3 regions of the Microbacterium sp. GXF7504 genome follow, and region 3 is predicted to be linked to each of the others. Evidence: predicted binding sites of a transcription regulator. Region 3 holds the regulator's gene; each other region holds the start of a gene.
The links. Region 3 encodes HspR, which represses chaperone genes until heat shock. Its sites were predicted from a motif close to AAGTTGAGTCNNNNNGACTCAACTT; they were not measured.
Positions count from the first base shown of each region.

Region 1: ACWAUO_RS00085 (ATP-dependent Clp protease ATP-binding subunit) is a predicted target of HspR. The motif match lies at 2,318-2,342, and genes of this name have one in related genera.
Region 2: ACWAUO_RS13010 (Hsp20/alpha crystallin family protein) is a predicted target of HspR. The motif match lies at 3,016-3,040, and genes of this name have one in related genera.

Region 1 is NZ_JBSJZI010000001.1:16,154-20,666, forward strand. Features, by position in the region: gene ACWAUO_RS00085 (ATP-dependent Clp protease ATP-binding subunit) at 1-2,277, opposite strand, end outside; gene ACWAUO_RS00090 (aminotransferase) at 2,410-4,513, shown strand, end outside.
Region 2 is NZ_JBSJZI010000005.1:121,270-125,782, forward strand. Features, by position in the region: gene ACWAUO_RS12995 (MarR family winged helix-turn-helix transcriptional regulator) at 1-199, shown strand, start outside; gene ACWAUO_RS13000 (PIG-L family deacetylase) at 196-1,014, shown strand; gene ACWAUO_RS13005 (glycosyltransferase) at 897-2,366, opposite strand; gene ACWAUO_RS13010 (Hsp20/alpha crystallin family protein) at 2,526-2,966, opposite strand; gene ACWAUO_RS13015 (DUF2804 domain-containing protein) at 3,080-4,090, opposite strand.
Region 3 is NZ_JBSJZI010000001.1:836,071-840,583, reverse strand. Features, by position in the region: gene ACWAUO_RS03960 (nucleotide exchange factor GrpE) at 1-461, shown strand, start outside; gene ACWAUO_RS03955 (DnaJ C-terminal domain-containing protein) at 471-1,454, shown strand; gene ACWAUO_RS03950 (heat shock protein transcriptional repressor HspR) at 1,474-1,908, shown strand; gene ACWAUO_RS03945 (potassium channel family protein) at 2,010-2,783, shown strand; gene ACWAUO_RS03940 (hypothetical protein) at 2,806-3,396, opposite strand; gene ACWAUO_RS03935 (glycosyltransferase) at 3,554-4,513, shown strand, end outside.

The DNA of each region.
Region 1 (4,513 bases), 820 kb from region 3:
GTCGCGCAGCTGCGCCTTCTCGAGCTTGCGGAACAGCACGATCTCGTCGATCCGGTTCAGGAACTCCGGCCGCATGGCCTCGCGGAGGCGCCCCATGACGCGGTCGCGCAGGTCCTTCTCCGAACCGAACCCGGTCTCGCCGCCGCCGTCGGCCACGAAGCCGATCGCGCCGGAGCGGGATGCCAGGAACTCGCCGCCGATGTTGCTCGTCATGATGACCACCGTGTTGCGGAAGTCGACCGTGCGGCCCTGCCCGTCGGTGAGCCGGCCGTCGTCGAGCACCTGCAGCAGCAGGTTGAACACGTCGGGGTGCGCCTTCTCGATCTCGTCGAACAGGAGCACGGCGTACGGGTTCCGCCGCACCCGCTCGGTGAGCTGCCCGGCCTCGTCGTAGCCGACGTAGCCGGGAGGGGCGCCGACGAGCCGCGACACGGTGTGCCGTTCGCCGAACTCGCTCATGTCGAAGCGGATGACCGCGCCCTCGTCGTCGAACAGCGACTGCGCGAGCGCCTTGGCCAGCTCCGTCTTGCCCACGCCGGTGGGTCCGAGGAAGAGGAACGACCCGACCGGGCGACCCTCGTCGCCGAGGCCGGTGCGGTTCCGCCGGACGGCGGTGGCGACGGCGGTGACGGCGTCGTGCTGCCCGACCACGCGGGCGTGCAGCTCGTCCTCCAGGTGCGCGAGGCGCTCCCGCTCGGTCGCGGTGAGCCGGGTGACCGGGATGCCGGTGGCACGGCTGACGACCGCGGCGATCTCGGCCTCGTCGACGACGGCGGACGTGCGGCCGGTGGCCTGCGTCGTCGCGTCGGCGATGCGCGCCTGCACCTCCTGGATGCGGTCGCGCAGCCGGGATGCGTCCTCGTACCGCTCCGCGGCGACGGCCGCGTTCTTGTCGGCCTCGAGGGTCGCGAGCTCGGCCATGAGGGCCTGTACGTCGACCGCGACGCCGAGCCGCAGCCGCAGCCGGGCCCCCGCCTGGTCGATGAGGTCGATGGCCTTGTCCGGCAGCACCCGGTCGGTGAGGTAGCGGTCGCCGAGCTCGACGGCGGCGCGGAGCGCGGCATCCGTGAAGCTCACGCCGTGGTGGTCCTCGTAGGCACCGCGGAGGCCCTGCAGGATGCGGACGGCGTCCTCGACGGAGGGCTCGCCGACCTTGACCGGCTGGAAGCGGCGTTCGAGCGCCGGGTCCTTCTCGATCGTGCGGTACTCGGCGAGCGTGGTCGCGCCGACGAGGTGGAGCTCGCCACGGGCGAGCCGGGGCTTCAGGATGTTGCCGGCGTCCATGGCGCCGTCACCGCCCGCACCGGCACCGACCACGGTGTGCACCTCGTCGATGAAGACGATGAGCTCGTCGGTGTGCTCGGCGATCTCGCCCATGGTCTGGGTGAGCCGCTCCTCGAAGTCGCCGCGGTACCGGGCGCCGGCGACCATGGCGGGCAGGTCGAGCGAGACCACGCGCTTGCCGCGCAGCTGCTCGGGCACCGCGTCCGCGACGATCGCCTGTGCAAGGCCCTCGACGATGGCGGTCTTGCCGACACCGGCCTCGCCGATGAGTACGGGGTTGTTCTTCGTGCGCCGGCTGAGGATCTCGATGACCTGCTCGATCTCGTCGTCGCGCCCGATGACCGGGTCGAGCCGGCCGTCGCGGGCGCGGGCGGTGAGGTCGGTGCCGAACCGCTCGAGCATGGGGGTGTCGGAGGACGACTCGCCCGCCGCCTCGGCGGTCGCACCCTCCTCGGTGCCGACGGTCTCGCGGATGCCCTGGGTCAGCGCCTCGGCGGTGACGCCGGCGTCGGCGAGCACCTGCCCGGCCGGGGTGTCCTGGGCGAGCACGAGCGCGAAGAAGAGGTGCTCCGGGCCGACGTAGGTCGATCCCGACGAGCGTGCGACCTGGAAGCCGTGGAACAGCGCCCGCTGTGCGGAGGGCATGATGACCGCCCCGTCGACGTCGGCGGTGCCGGATGCGGCGGGCAGCCGCTCCTCGACGGCGCGCACGATCCGCGCGGGGTCCGCGCCGATGCGCGTGACGGCCTCCCGGACGGGCGAGGCGCCCACGAGCTCGTGGAGGATGTGGAGCGCGTCGAGCTCGCGCTGACCCCGCTCGATCGCGTAACGGCCGGCGGCCTGCAGGATCTCCTGCGTACGCGCGGCGAGGAACCGGCTGAGGTCGATCGACCGCGCAGCGCGGGCGCGCTCACCTTCGAGATAGCGCGCCAGGAACTCGTCGAACGCGCCACGACCGTCGAACCCCGAGTCGGGGGTCATGTCTTCGGGCATGAAGTCTCCTGTATCTGAGTCGATGTGCCTCAAGGTTACAAAGTTGAGGCGATACGTATCAAGGTAAACGTCACCCGCGGCCGGGTATTCCCACCGGATACGCTCGACGCAGCCGACCCGGGAGAATCACGCATGTCGCCCACGCCCCTCGTCCCCGACGCCCCACCCCCGCTCGACGACGAGTCGGCCGCGCGGATCGCCGCCGCGGTCTTCGGCGTCACCGCATCCGCCCGGTCGCTCGGCAGCCACCAGGACCGGAACGTGCTGCTGACCCCGGCCGACGGCGGCCCGCGGATGCTGCTGAAGATCGCGAATCAGGCGGTGCGCGAGGCCGAGCTCGAGGCGCAGTCCGACGCGGCGTCGCTCATCCACGCGCGGGGCGGCATCCGGGTGCCGCTCGCGCGCCGCGCGGCGGACGGCACGAGCGTCCGGCCCGTCGGGATCGGCGGCGTCACCGCCCGCGCGCGGCTGCTCGACTTCCTCGAGGGCGACACGCTCTCCGGAGACCGGTACCTGCGGCCCGCGGTCGTCCGGGCGCTCGGCCGGCTCGCGGCCCAGACCGACCTCGCCCTCGTGGAGTTCTCGCACCCGGGCGTGGAGCGCGCCCAGCAGTGGGACCTCCGCCACGCGACGGCCGCGCTCGACGAGCTGCTGCCGTCGGTGACGGACGGGACGCTCCGCAGCCGCATCGCCGACGCGGCGACCCTCGCCCGCGCGCACCTCGACGAGGTGGCGGCGGACCTGCCGATGCAGCCCATCCACGGCGACCTCACCGACGACAACGTGGTCACGGGCCCCGACGGACTGCCGGACGGCCTCATCGACCTCGGCGACCTCACCCGCACCTGGACGGTGGGCGAGATCGTCATCACCTGCTCGTCCCTCCTCCACCACGACGGCGCGACCCTGCCCAGTGTCATGGCGGCGGTGCAGGCCTACGCCGACCTGCGTCCGCTCAGCGACGCCGAGGTCGCCGCGTTCTGGCCGCTGCTCGTCCTCCGCGGCGCGACGCTCGTCGCGAGCGCGCACCAGGTGATCGCGGCCGACCCCGGCAACGCCTACGCGGCGGGCAACCTCGCCGGCGAACTGCGCATCCTCGAGCAGGCGCTGTCGGTGCCGATCGAGGTGGGCACGGCGCTCGTCGCCGCCGCGGTGGGCCGGCCGCGGCACCCGCTGCACCTCCCGCCGGCCGGGCGGCTCCTCGCGGATGCGACCGGCCGCGGCATCCGGGTGCTCGACCTGTCCGCATCCTCGCCCGCGCTCGACGAGGGCCACTGGCTCGATCCGGATGCGGAGGACGCGCTCGTCGCCGAGGCGCTGGCAGACGGCGCCGACCTCGTGCTGACGCGGTTCGGCGAGAGCCGGCTCACCCGCTCCCCCGCCCCGTCGCCGGAGGAGCCGGCCAACACCGCGCTCGACGTCACGATGCACGTCGCGGCCCCGGTGGCACTGCAGGCACCGTGGGACGGCGCCCTCACGTTCGACGACGACGGCGCCCTGCTCGTCGGCGGACCGGTGCCGCTGCACGTGGCGGGCCTCGCCGACCAGGCGCACGGTCCGGTGCGCGCAGGCGACCGCATCGGCACCGTGAGCCGTGCGGCCCGCGTGCGGGCGGGAGCCGTCGACGCCCCGGCGTTCGTCGAGCGGTCGATGTTCGACGCCTGGCGCACGGTCGTCGCCGACCCCACCGCGCTCGTCGCCGATGTGCCGCCCGCACCCGGCCCGGTCGACGCCGCAGACCTCCTCCGCCGCCGCGACGCCGTGTTCGCCACGGTGCAGGAGCACTACTACGACGACCCGCCGGTCATCGTGCGCGGCTGGCGCGAGTACCTCGTCGACCAGCACGGCCGCGTCTACCTCGACACCCTCAACAACGTCACCGCGGTCGGCCACGCCCATCCCGGCGTGGTCGCGGCGAGCACCGCGCAGTGGCGGATGCTGAACACGAACTCCCGCTTCCACTACCCCGCCGTCGTGGAGTACGCCGAGCGGCTGGCGGCGCTCCTCCCCGACCCCCTCGACACCGTGTTCCTCGTCAACAGCGGCTCCGAGGCGGTCGACCTGGCGCTCCGGCTCGCGCAGGCGGCCACCGGTCGGCGCGACGTCGTGGCCGTCCGCGAGGCCTACCACGGGTGGACGTACCTCTCGGATGCGGTGTCCACCTCGATCGCCGACAATCCTGCGGCGCTGGAGACCCGGCCCGCCTGGGTGCACACGGTCGACGTGCCGAACGCCT
Region 2 (4,513 bases), on a different contig from region 3:
CGTCGTGAAATGCGCCGACCCCGACGACGGACGCGGTGCGCTCGTGCGCGCGACCGAGGAGGGCGCGAGGGCGTTCCGTGCGGTGGCGGTCGCGCACGGCCGCAGCATCGTGGAGCGGATGTCGACCCTCTCGGACGACGAGCTGCGCACCCTCCTCGACCTCACCACCCGGCTCCGGCCGCCCTGCGACGGCGCATGAGCGGCGCCGCAGCGGGCCTGTTCTCGGTGTGGGCGCACTACGACGACGACCTCATCTTCGGCTGCCCGACGATCGACCGCGCGGTCGTCGCGGGCGCGCCGGTGACCGCACTGTTCCTCACGGCGGGCGACGCCGGACGGGACGCCGCCTACGTCGAGGCGCGCGAGGAGGGGCTCCGGGCGGCCTACGCGCGCATGCACGGTGCCCCGCTGGCATGGCGCGACACGGCGCTCGAGCTCGCCGGGGTGCGCGCGACGGGGTGGACCGCCCAGGAGGCGCCGATCCGGTTGCTGTCGCTGCGGCTGCCGGACGGTCGTCCGAACGGCTCGGGGTTCGCGGCGACCGGCAACCTGAGTCTCCGGCGGCTGCTGGAGGGCGACATCGCCGCGATCGAGTCCCTCGAGCAGGATGCGGCGCTGACCGCCGACGACCTGGAACGAGTCCTCGCGGCGGCCGTGCTCGCGCATCCGGGGGCGGGGCTCCTCGCCCATGCACCACGGGTCGGCGGGACCCTGACCGAGCGCGACCACTCCGACCACTGGGCGACCGGGGCGTTCCTGCAGCGCGCGCTCGTGCGGGCAGGGCTCCGACCGGACGCCGTGTCGTGGCGGATCGGGTACCCGTCCGCATCGCTCCCCGAGGTGCTGCACGGCGCGGAGCTGGCACGGAAGGTGGAGGTCTTCCGCGCCTACGCGGCTCACGACCCGGTGGTGGCGAGGCCCGATCCCTCGGACACGCTCGAGCTCCCCGGGTTCGGTGCCTGGCTGCGCCGCGAGTACGCACTCGTGGACGGTACCGCGGTCCCGCTCGGCTGAGCCCCGTCCCGCGCCGCCGCACGTCCCAGTGCCCCCGCGACGACTGCGGCGAGCCGCGCCATGACGGTCTCGGGCGCGTAGTCCGCCGCGCGCGCCACCGCCCGCGCGCTGAGGCGCGCCCGCAGTGCGGGGTCGCCGAGCACCGTGATGAGCGCGTCGGCGAGGGCGTCGAGGTCGCCGTCGGGGACGAGGATCCCGGCGCCGTCGCCGAGCAGCTCGCGCGGTCCGTAGGGCACGTCGTAACTCACGACCGGGTTGCCGCAGGCCATCGCCTCGAGCACCGCCAGCCCCTGTCCTTCGAACGCGCTCGTCTGCACGACGACCGCGCCGTTCCGGCAGACGTCGAGGTCGTCGACGTGGCCGAAGAGCGTGACGCTTCCGGCGAGGCCGTGCGCGAAGATCATCTGCTCGAGCTCCGCGCGCGAGGGGCCCTCCCCGTACACGTCCAGGCGGGCGTGCGGCACCGCCCGGAGCACCCGGTACCAGACGCGCAGGGCGTGATCGAACCGCTTGCCCGGGGCGAGGCGCCCGACGGCGACGACCCGCCCCGGCTGAGCCTCGACGACGGCCGGGGCGGGCACCGGGAGCGCGTTGGGCACGACGGCGTGCACGGGGTTCTCCCCGTGCTCGGCCACGACGTCGTCGTACTGCTGCCGGGTCGGCCAGAGCACGGCGTCGAAGGCGTCGACGAGTGCGAACCATCGCCGCCACAGCTGGGCGTGTTCGCCGTCCGCGCCGCGGTGCGAGGTGTGCACGGTGTGGACGAGGCACACGCCGGGGGGACGCCACCCGGCCAGAAGCTCGCCGAGCTGCCGCGACTCGCACACCACGACCACCGGCCGGTCGGGCGAGGCCGCACGCTCGGCGGCCACGACGCGGTCGAGCCACGCGCAGTACAGCCCGCCGAACCCCGGCAGGACGCGGGTGCCCGAGGGCCTCCGGACGACGACGGCGGCGTCGGTGAGGTGCCAGTCCGGTGCGGCGATGACCGGGAGCGAGAGCACCGTGCCGTCGCCGAGCGGGATGTCGCGGTAGACGACGCCGGGCGTCGCCCCGCCGGGCGTCGCCGCATCCCACGCCCAGGCGGAGTCCGCGTGGGCCTCGTCGAAGAGGTTCCGGAAGACCTCGGCGGATGCGGCGAGGCCTCGTGCCACGAACGACGCCCGATGGGCGGCGTGCTCCTCCGGGGTGCCGGGGTCGACGGTGAGGATGGTCGGCCCCCGGCCGTCGCCCGCACCCGTCTCGGCCATGTGCCGCGCCCTGGCCAGCACGGCGACCTTGAAGCCGCCGTCGACACGCGGGTACAACCGCGACGCGAGCAGCAGATAGCTCGCCGTCGGCCACGTCGTCATGGCGGAACTCCCCCCGAGATCCGTGCCGCGGCGCGGTTCGGGTCGCGTCTCGGCAGGCTCAGGGTAGCGCACGGGAGCGCCGCGCGACGGCGCGTGGCGCGTGGCGCCCGGACATGAGGAGGGCCCCGCGGCGTGCGCGGGGCCCTCCTCATGGGGTGATCAGGAGGCGTTCGCCTCGGTGATCTCCATCGTGGGCGTGTCGGTCTCGGTCACGACCTGCACCTTGCGGGGCTTGGCCTGCTCGCTCACCGGGATGGTGACCGTCAGGACGCCGTTGCGGTAGGTCGCGGCGATCCGCTCGGTGTCGAGCCCCTGCCCGAGGCTGAGCTGGCGCAGGAACGTGCCGGCGGTGCGCTCACGGGTGATCCACGAGACGCCGTCGCCTGCGTGGAGCGTGCGCTCGGCACGGATGGTGAGCAGCTGCCCGTCGACGTCGACGTCGACCGAACCGGGGTCGATGCCGGGAAGGTCCGCACTCAGGACGTAGTGGTCGCCGTCGCGGTAGAGGTCCATCGGCATCTGCCGGGGACCGCGGCGCGCGCCGTCGAAGAAGGTGTTCGCGAATCGCTCCAGGTCGCGGAGCGGGTCGTAGGTGGCCATACTCGTCTCCTCTCGAAGCGGGATCGGACTGCATCCGATCGATCCGTCAGAGTTGAGTCACATCGACTCAACCAGTTCGAGATTAGCACTCTCCACCCGAGAGTGCCAAGCGTTCACCACCGGTTGTGCACGTCCTCGGCGAAGCCGACGAGACCCTCGAACCGGATGTCCGCCTCCTCCGTCCGGAACGTGCCCGACCACTGCCCGAAGCACTGGAGCGTGCGGGAGGAGAGCACGCCGAGGTTCGTGGCGGACCGCTTCGGGAAGAAGGGCTCGAGGGCGGCGTCGAGGCCGCCGCCGGTCACCCGCCAGGGCCGGCGCCGGTCCTCCAGGTCGTAGTCCCAGCGCAGCTCGTCGTGGATCTTGTGCAGCGTGCCGTCGACGACGACGCCGTTCTCGGTGACGCCGGCGCCGTCCGTCCACTGCCCGCCGACCTGCAGTCCGATCGTGCGACCGCCGCTGACACCGGACCCGGCGCCCCAGTTCCAGGAGACGTCGTACGGCCACCGGCCGCGGCCGTGGTCGAGCACCGCCCACGAGGCGCCCGCCGGCACGTCGTGGGTCTCGCCGTCCACGGTCACGGTCCCGGATGCCGGGAGCGCCACGTCCTTGACGGTGTACTGGAACCGGGCGGGCGGCCCGAACGGCACCACGACGGCCAGCAGCTCGTGCCCTTCAGGCCGTCGCACCGTGACGTCGAACGACGCCCCGGGGATCTGTGCGCGCAGCCGGGTCGCCCCGGCATCCGTGTCCACGTCGATGCGGAGCCCCTTCGCGCGCGCCCGCGCCGGGCCCGCCCCGAGCGAGGCGGGCAGCGCCACGCCGCGGGCGGGGATGAGGGTGGCACCGAGCGTGCGGACCGTCTCGGTGCGGCGGTCGAGCACCCACACGTCGTGCACGGCCGCATAGTCGATCGAGGAGACGGTCAGCGACAGGATGTGCGTCGGGGTGATGACGTTCCAGTACTCCCACCGCTTGTTGCGCCCGCGACCTCGCCACCCGCGGCCGACGCCGGCGGTGTCCACGAGATGGGTGCGGGCCCAGCCCACGGCGGCGGGGTTCAGCACCCCTCCGGGCGCGGTGAGGGGGACGGGTTCGGTCAGTTCGCGCTCACGGGCGGGCATGGCATCCTCGTCGATCGGCCACGGTCGGGACGGCTCGATCCTAGGGGCCCGCGAGCGGCCGAGCGGCCCGGGACCCGGAACGCAGGAAGGCCCCCGCCGAAGCGGGGGCCTTCCGATACTGTCTCAACACAGTGCGCGCCTGAAGGGACTCGAACCCCTAACCTTCTGGTCTGTAGCCGACGAGCTCGCGTTCTGGGAACTGGTCGACCGGATCGAGGTGTCGGCATGAAGAACCCATACGCACCTGGTGACCGTGTCCGAATCGGCCAGGGCCGCGCCGTCTGGCGGGTAATGCACACCGGCACGAACGAAGCCGGGCGAGTGCTCGTGCAGGCAGAGGAGTCGCGGCGGATGAAGACGGCCGATCCGGCGACGTTCCGCGCGTGCTGAGAATCGTGGAATGGAACACTTGGGGGTGTGGGT
Region 3 (4,513 bases):
ACGCGACGCAGACCGATGACGCCGCGGTCGCCGAGGCGGACCCCGCCGAGCACGACCTGCTGCTGGACCTGAAGCGTCTGCAGGCCGAGTACGCCAACTACCGCCGCCGCACCGAGGAGCAGCGCGAGGTCGAGATCGAGCGCGCCAAGGGCTCGGTCGCGAAGGGCCTGCTGCCGGTGCTCGACGACCTCGACCGTGCCGCCAAGCACGGCGACCTGGTCGAGGGCAGCCCCTTCACCGCGATCGCGGAGAAGCTGCGCGGTGTGGCCGAGCGGATGGGGCTGCAGGCCTACGGCGAGGCCGGCGAGGCCTTCGACCCGCAGCAGCACGAGGCGATCTTCCAGCAGCCGACCCCCGGCACGACCGAGGCCACCGTCCTCGAGGTCGTCGAGGTCGGCTACCGCCTGGGATCGGTCGAGCTGCGGCCGGCGAAGGTCGTGGTCGCCGTCCCGGCGGACTAGGAGGCTCCCATGGCCAGTCAAGACTGGTTCGACAAGGACTTCTACAGCGTCCTCGGCGTCGGCAAGGACGTCTCCGAGGCCGACCTGAAGAAGACCTATCGCAAGCTCGCGCGGAAGTACCACCCGGACTCGAACCCGGGCGACGCCAAGGCCGAGGCGAAGTTCAAGGAGATCAGCGAGGCGTACAGCGTCCTCTCCGATCCCGAGCAGCGCCAGGAGTACGACCAGATCCGCGCCATGGGCTCCGGCGCCCGCTTCACGGCGGGCGGCGGTGGCGCCGGCGGCTTCGAGGACGTGTTCTCGATGTTCGGTCAGGGCCGCGGCGGCCGGTACGACGACGGCAACATGGACGACTTCTTCACGATGTTCGGCCAGGGCGGCGGCTTCGGCTCCGGCCGGTTCGGGCAGCCCACCGGCGGCTTCCGCGGGTACGGCAGCCCCACCAAGGGCGCCGACGTGACCGCGCGCACGACGCTGGACTTCATGACCGCCGCGAAGGGCGAGACCATCACCCTGCAGGGCGAGGACGGCAAGCCGTTCAAGGTCAAGATCCCCGCCGGCGTCGCCGACGGGCAGAAGATCCGGCTCCGCGGCCGCGGCCGGCCGTCGCACGACGGCGGCGAGAACGGCGACATCGTCGTGCAGATCGCGGTGCGGCAGCATCCGGTCTTCCAACGCGACGGGCTGAACCTGCGCGTCACCGTGCCGGTCACCTTCACCGAGGCCGCGCTCGGCGCGACCATCGAGGTGCCCACGCTCGACGGCGACACGGTGAAGCTGCGCGTCGCCCCGGGCACCCCCTCGGGACGCGTGCTGCGCGTGAAGGGCCGCGGCATCAAGACCCAGAAGGGCACCGGCGACCTGCTCGCCGAGGTGCAGGTCGCCGTGCCGTCGCACCTCGACGGTGCGGCGAAGGAGGCGCTCGAGCGGTTCCGCGAACTGGAACCCGACGAGAACCCGCGCGCCGACCTCATGGCCAAGGCCCGGAGCTGACGGAGGGGAGGTGAGACCCATGGCCGACGACACGCTCGACGAGGACGCCCCCGTCTTCGCGATCGCGACCGCGGCGGAACTGGCGGGCATGCACCCGCAGACGCTGCGGCAGTACGACCGCCTCGGTCTCGTGGTGCCCGCCCGCACGAAGGGCGGCTCCCGTCGCTACTCGCTGCACGACGTCGCGCTGCTGCGCGAGGTCAGCCGGCTCTCCGCCGACGGCATGAGCCTGCCGGCGATCGCCCGCATCATCGAGCTCGAGAATCGCGTGCGCGAGCTGCACAGCCGCGTGCAGGACCTCGAGGCCCGGATGCAGGAGGAGCTCTCCCGCCGTCCCGGCGCCCGCGTCTTCGCCGCCGGGACGAGCGGACCGGTCATCACGCTGCGCTCGGGGACCCGCGTGCGGCGCTCGACCGACGTGGTGGTGTGGCGGCCCCGACGCGAACTGTCCTGACCTCCTGGTCCGACGGCTTCGCGTCCGCCCCGACGCGAACTGTCCTGACCTCCTGGTCCGGCCGCTTCGCGCCGGGGCCGCGGCGCCCCTAGAGTGCAGCTGTGGATGCTGCAGCGGCCGACCATCGGGGTGACAACGCGCGGACGAGGCGTTGGTCCCGTGCGTCGTACTGGCCGCTGACCGTCGCCGCGCTGCTGTTCATCGTCGTGCGCACCGCCCAGGTGCTCGGCGACCTCCAGGGCTATCCCCGTGTCGTCACCCTCACGCTGACGCTGGTGCTGTGGCTCGTGTTCATCGTCGACTACCTCGCGCGGTTCCTCCTCGCCGGCCGCGCCCGGTGGGTCTGGTGGCGCCATCACCTGTTCGACCTCGCCGTCATGCTCACCCCGGCACTGCGCCCGGTGCGGCTGCTCGACGCCGCCACCCGCATCCGCATCTTCAACCGCACCGCCGGAAACATGCTCCGCGCCCGGTTGCTCATCTACGGCATCGGCGCCTCGCTGTTGCTCATCTGGGACATCTCCCTCGCCGTGCTCGAGAACGAGCGGCACGCGCCGGGGGCGAACATCACCACCTTCGGCGACGCCGTGTGGTGGGCGTTCTGCACCGTCACGACGGTCGGCTACGGCGACTACACCCCGGTGACGTTCCAGGGCCGCGTGCTCGCGGTCCTGCTCATGCTCGGCGGCGTCGTGCTCGTCGGGCTCGTGGTCGCGACGTTCTCGTCCTGGGTGACCGACCGGGTCGCCCGCGGCCACGACGACCAGATGCCCGCGACCCGCGCCGACATCACCGCGCTGCGGAAGCTCCTCGATCCCGACGCGCGAGTGGGCGGTGGTGGCGGGGATACGGCCCCGGAACCCCGCCACGACTGACCACTCGCGCGGGGCAGGGGGATCAGGCCGGGGGGAGGCGCAGGACGTCGGCGCCGCCGAGCGGCAGGTCCTCGACCGCGCGGAGCGTGCGTGCGAGCGCGTCCACGGCGGGCAGCGCGGTGCCGAACCGCTCCCGGTCGCCGCCGACCGCCTGCAGTGTCACGAGGTGCGTGCCGAGGTCCCAGGTGTACGTCGCGAACGGCGGCGCGCTCGGATTCCGCGGCAGCGGCACCACGAGCCGTTCGCCGTTGCCCAGGTGGGGGTTCCGGAAATCCTCGGTGTCGTCGTACTCCATCGGCATCATGGCGCGGGCGGTCCGCAGCTGCGGCGTCGCCTCCTGCACCTGCGCGAGCGCCACGACGAGCTCCGGATCGGCCTTCCACATCCACGCCAGCACCCGGCCGTCGGCCCGGCGGATCAGCAGCGGCGCCGCCTGGCTCGCCGCCCATGCCGCGAAGCCCGAGCCCGGGCGGGGTTCGGCGCCGGACGCGGCGTTCGCGCCCGCCAGCAGCATCCCGATCGCCCGCTTGCGGTGGCGCCGGCCGCGCAGTCCCAGCGAACCGGTCACCGGCACCCAGGTCTCGGCGGGGGCGTCCGCCTGCAGTCGCAACATGACACCAGGGTACGTGGCCCGCAAGGCCCGCCCTGAGGGTCGCTCCCAGGTGGGACAAGGCCTGCGAGGTACAGTGGGAACCCATCGCGCGCACCCTGACGCGACCCCATCGCGCGCATCCGACGCGACCTTCGCAGAGATAGGCAGCCACCGTCCCGTGACTTCCCCCGCGACCACCCCCGACGGCGAGTCCGACGACCGCCTCACGATCCTCATCGGGGCGGACACGTTCACGCCGCACGTGAACGGCGCCGCCCGCTTCGCCGAGCGACTCGCCGCCGGCCTCGTCGCCCGCGGCCACGACGTGCACGTCATGGCGCCCAGCGCCGGGCACGCCAACAGCGGTGTCTTCCGCGAGGAGGTGGAGGGCGAGGAGATGACCGTCCACCGCCTGCCGTCCTACCGCTGGGCCCCCCACGACTGGCTCACGTTCGTGCTGCCGTGGCGTGTCCGCCACTACGCGCGGAAGGCGCTCGACGAGGTCAAGCCCGACGTCGTGCACATCCAGTCGCACATCGTCATCGGCCGCGGCCTCGCCCGTGAGGCCCGCAAGCGCGGCATCCCGGTCATCGCGACCAACCACGTGATGGCCGAGAACATCCTCGACTTCACCACCCTGCCCGACGCCCTGAACAAGGTGCTCCTCAAGTGGGCGTGGGGCGACGCGAAGCGTACCTTCGCCCTCACCCGCGCGGTGACCACCCCCACGCGCCGCGCCGCCGACTTCCTCGAGTCGACCATCGACATCCACGGTGTCATCCCGATCAGCTGCGGGATCGACAAGTCGAACTACACGCCCAACCTCGGTCCGCGCGACGCCAACCGCATCCTGTTCGTCGGCCGCCTCACCACCGAGAAGCAGATCGACGTGGTGCTGCGTGCCATGGCGAAGCTCGACCCCGCGCTCGACGTCACCTTCGACGTCGTCGGCAGCGGCGACCAGCGCAAGGCCCTCGAGCAGCTGGCCGCCGAGCTCGGTCTCACGGAACGGGTCACGTTCCACGGGCACACCTCCGAGGAGGAGCTGCGCTCGCTGTACTCGCGCGCGACGGTGTTCGCGATCGCATCGATCGCCGAGCTGCAGTCCATCGCGACCATGGAGGCCATGGCATCCGGG